Regions from separate parts of the Shewanella sp. 10N.286.54.B9 genome, predicted to be linked through region 2. Evidence: predicted binding sites of a transcription regulator. Region 2 holds the regulator's gene; the other holds the start of a gene.
The links. Region 2 encodes LexA, which represses DNA repair genes until DNA is damaged. Its sites were predicted from a motif close to TACTGTATNNNNATACAGTA; they were not measured.
Positions count from the first base shown of each region.

Region 1: the regulator LexA is predicted to act here: its motif matches at 1,368-1,387, upstream of dinG (ATP-dependent DNA helicase DinG).

Region 1 is NZ_JBFRIY010000014.1:80,506-82,713, forward strand. It holds gene dinG (ATP-dependent DNA helicase DinG) at 1-1,344, opposite strand, end outside; gene AB4135_RS04420 (DNA polymerase II) at 1,446-2,208, shown strand, end outside.
Region 2 is NZ_JBFRIY010000025.1:17,894-20,101, forward strand. It holds gene plsB (glycerol-3-phosphate 1-O-acyltransferase PlsB) at 1-274, opposite strand, end outside; gene lexA (transcriptional repressor LexA) at 588-1,208, shown strand; gene AB4135_RS09835 (cell division inhibitor SulA) at 1,205-1,714, shown strand; gene coxB (cytochrome c oxidase subunit II) at 2,159-2,208, shown strand, end outside.

The DNA of each region.
Region 1 (2,208 bases), on a different contig from region 2:
CCAAAGTAAGTTCTCAAGCATAAAACCGACTTCAATCGGTGAAGCACTGAATAAATAATCCGATTGTTTACCAGTCAGCTGTTCTATCCAGCGAGCCATTGGTGCACCTTTTGGATTATCTTGTTTGGCCATCATCTTCCACAGCTTTTGTAAGTTCTCGATACGCTGCAGCATAAAGCCGGTTTCTGACAGTAACGCTTCTGATTGATGTTTAGGGATATCGCCATCTTTAATCGCTTCATTTAGCAGGGCGAGCATTTTGTTAAACTGTTTAAGCGCAACATTAGAGGCCGTGGCTAAGTTTTCTGCGAGAATAAGTAGAGCGGGTGGCAGTTTGCCGTGTTCGAAACGAAAGCGACTTTCAGGGTTATCAAACTGTTTAGCTTGAGCGTCACAAAAATGAGCGACCTGGTTAAGTAAACCACTGATATCACCAATATGGTCAAGCATTGCTTGAGCGGGAGCAATAATATAATTGCTCTTAATCTGGTTTTGCAGCTTTGAAGTCGTTTTGGTTAGTTTCTCCAGCCAATCAGTAGCGCCTCGAATAGTGGCTTGTGCACTACTAAAGTCACGAGCAACGATGGGCAGATGATGTGCTTCATCAATAACATAATAGAGATCTTCAGGATCGGGCAAAATAACGCCGCCGCCAAGTTCTAAATCTGCAAACAATAAGCTGTGGTTAGCAATAAGCACATCCCAAGTGTCGAGATCTTCACGGGCTTTATGAAATGGGCAGTTTCTATGGCTGGCAAGCTGTTTGTGACAGCTGTGTTTATCACAAGCTATTTGCTGCCATAGATGATCAGGCAGTGGTTTAGTCAGTGTGTCGCGCTCACCATTCCAGCGGGACTCTTTATAATCTTTAAGTAAGCCTTCGAGCATATCAACCTGGCTTTGATCGGGCTTAGATTGCCACATTGCCATTTGGTTACTGTTGTCTGAGCCGACCAGCATCTCAAGCTTTGATAAACACACATAGCGCTGACGCCCTTTAACTAAGCCAAAGGTAAAGTCTAAACCTGAATGCTGCAGGAAAAAGGGGAGGTCTTTGTGAAGCAGCTGCTCTTGCAGTGCCACCGTTGCCGTTGCTATACAGACTTTTTTCTTGCTGGCTAATGCCAGGGGAATGGTCCCTAGTATGTATGCTAATGACTTACCAATACCGGTACCAGCTTCAACTACGATTATTCGGCGTTGCTTGTCGTACTCACCCGCAAGTGTTTTCGAGATCTCCGCGACGATATAGTTCTGTTCTCGCCGAGAGCGAAAGTTAGGCAAAGAGGAAGCGATGCCTTTATATATAGTACGGATCTGGGTTTTAACGTCTGCCGATAACATGAATGCACTGGTCCAGTAAATAATGCTGTACATAATAACAGTGATTACATAGCCTAAGAAGAGTTATGTGATTATTCGTGAATTTAATTGAGTATATAGCCATGAATCCAACTTCCAGTGCGTTGCAGATAATAAAAGGTCGTGTGCTAACTCGTCATGTCAATCAGCATAAAATGGGGTTAAGTTTAGAATATGTAGTTGCAACTGCATCGGGTCCTGTCATCGTTGAAGTCCCAGAGCAAGAGCATGTTTGCTTTATTCGTACCACAGATGAAGGGCTAATTTACCAGCATAGAGAGCTGACTAATATCCGCAGCAAACGCTTGCCGTTAAAAAATTTTCAACTGGAACAAGTTACTGCGCTTTATTGCAATGATATAAGGCAACTGCGTCACTTAATTCGTGTAGCTAAGGACCAAGCTATTGAGTTATTTGAAAGTGATATCAAGGCTGAACATCGATTTCTCATCGAGCGCTTTATAGCCTTAGATGTTGAATTTAGTGGCCATTATTTGCAAGCCGCTCATGGCGTCGAACCACGCTTTATCGCTAAAAAAGCGAGACCAACAGAGCTCGTACAGCCTCTTAAAGCCATCTCGCTTGATTTTGAATGTAGTTTTTCTGGTGAACTCTATTCCGTCGGTTTATATGGCCAGACGGAAAGTGGTGTGATTTTTGAGAAAGTGATAATGATAGGTGAGCCTCAAGAGGTTGAGATTAGCTACATTCAGTGGGTTAACAATGAAGTCGCATTGATCCATGAATTGATAGCGTGGTTTAACGAATACGATCCAGACATCATTATAGGCTGGTCAGTCGTGACATTTGACTTAGCTCTGTTATATCGCCGCGCTAAACATCATG
Region 2 (2,208 bases):
ATAACGGTTTGCTGCCTTCAAGACAAACAACCCGTGGCGCACTGACGCCATTGACCTCTATGTCATCATAAGGGCTAGGTAGGCCTAGCGTGCCGGTCATTTCACTTAAAGCAGCAATATCACTCACTGATTCTGTTTTCATGACATAAACGAGCGGTTTGCTTGGATCGAGATTGAGATCATCAAAAGGATCGTGAGGTACCACAATAGTGTGTACCAACTTTTTCTGGATCCAGCGTAAAGATTTAAACCAAAGAGAGTCTTTTTTCGACATGATTCGCTTGCAGTGTTAGTCGCTTCTAATAACCCCGTAGAATACCAGAATTCCTAACGCTTTGCGCAATTGCTTTACAATCGGCACTGGAAGCTATTGTGCATTTATAGAACAATGACTTAGCTACAACTTAGTACATACACTCTAGATTAATATTGATTAACGCCCCCTCCAGCAGGCATTAGCCACCACATTAAAGGCGACACGAGATAAATGTAAATTTAACTTATGCTTACATTAATATGGTTAATACTTGCACTGACTGAATTACTGTATATACTGACAGGTACTGTATAGAAAAACAGGTTCAACCATGAGACCACTTACACCGCGCCAAGCAGAAATTTTAGAACTGATTAAACGAAATATTTCTGACACAGGCATGCCACCTACCCGTGCAGAGATTGCTAGACGTTTAGGCTTTAAGTCTGCTAATGCCGCTGAAGAGCATTTAAAAGCACTGGCCAAAAAAGGGTGTATTGAGATCATTCCTGGCACTTCTAGAGGAATTAGACTTACCCAGGAAGATACAGAAGAGACAGAGTCTGGTTTACCACTGATTGGCCAAGTGGCTGCAGGTGAGCCAATACTTGCTCAAGAACATGTCGAGCAACACTATAAAGTTGACCCAACGATGTTCCGTCCTTCTGCTGATTTTCTTCTGCGTGTACGCGGTGACAGCATGAAAGATATCGGCATACTTGAAGGTGATCTGTTAGCTGTACATAAAAGTCAGCAAGCACGTAACGGCCAAGTAGTGGTAGCTCGTGTTGAAGATGATGTAACCGTTAAGCGCTTTGAAAAGAAAGGTAATAAAGTCTTTTTACATGCTGAAAATGAAGATTACTCACCCATAGAAGTGGATCTAGCAAACCAAAGCCTTAGCATTGAAGGTTTAGCCGTTGGCGTGATCCGCAATGGAGATTGGCAATGAACAAATTATTAGGTGTAAGCCCCCGTCATCCAGGTCTGTGGCAAGATATGCCAACTTCCTCTATGACTAAAAAGAGCACTGATATTGAAACTATGGTATCGGCAACTCAAGGGCGTAATGAGCTAAAAAAGCTAAGTGGTCAATTGGCTCAACTGAGCCAACAAGGTCGCTGGATTGTCTTAATTAGCCCACCTAATATTGGTTACAAGCAAATGCTTGCAACAGCAGGTGTGCGCATGGATAGAATTTTACTGGTGCATGCCAAAGATGAAGTCGAAACCTTATGGGCAATGGAAAAAGCACTCACAAGCGGCACATCAAGTGCAGTAATTACTTGGGCAAATAGCCTAGATGCACGTGATAATAGACGCCTACAATTAGTCGCTAAAAGTGCCCAAGCACTCGGTATCGTGATTGAAAATGCGAATGCTCACTTACCTGACAGCGCAATAAACACACAGGATAAGATGCATAATCAAGGTTCATTATTCACCTCAATTCATTAAGCCATTATTTCTATTACTCTTCTAAGCTTCCTTTCGGGAAGCTTTTTTATTTCCCTAACACGTGAAATTAGTCAAAAAGTGATCTTGATCAATATTTCAACACCAAGTAGGGTAGGAACTGATAACAACGATATTTTTGTTATATCCGAGCGATTTAGTCGTCGGTCTTTATGTACGGACTGTAGATCCTTTTAGAGTATATGAAGACTGTGATCGGCCTGATATATTTCAGCCGTAGGTGCCAAAGTGGTTACACTAACCAGTAGATAGATACTGGAAATTACAAAAGTCATATCGATAGTCGACACATAATATAACGACACGATTGACACGCCACTCGTGCACTTTGAAGTCATCGTTGCTTTTTTGGGAACTGAAGAGTTTACATAGAGCAGAGACTTACTGTGTGACTCTTCTTTGTCTTGTTGACAGAGGAGAAGTCTAGTGAAGCAATTGTTGTATTGTGTGTTGGCGCTAATATTTACGCCTGCACT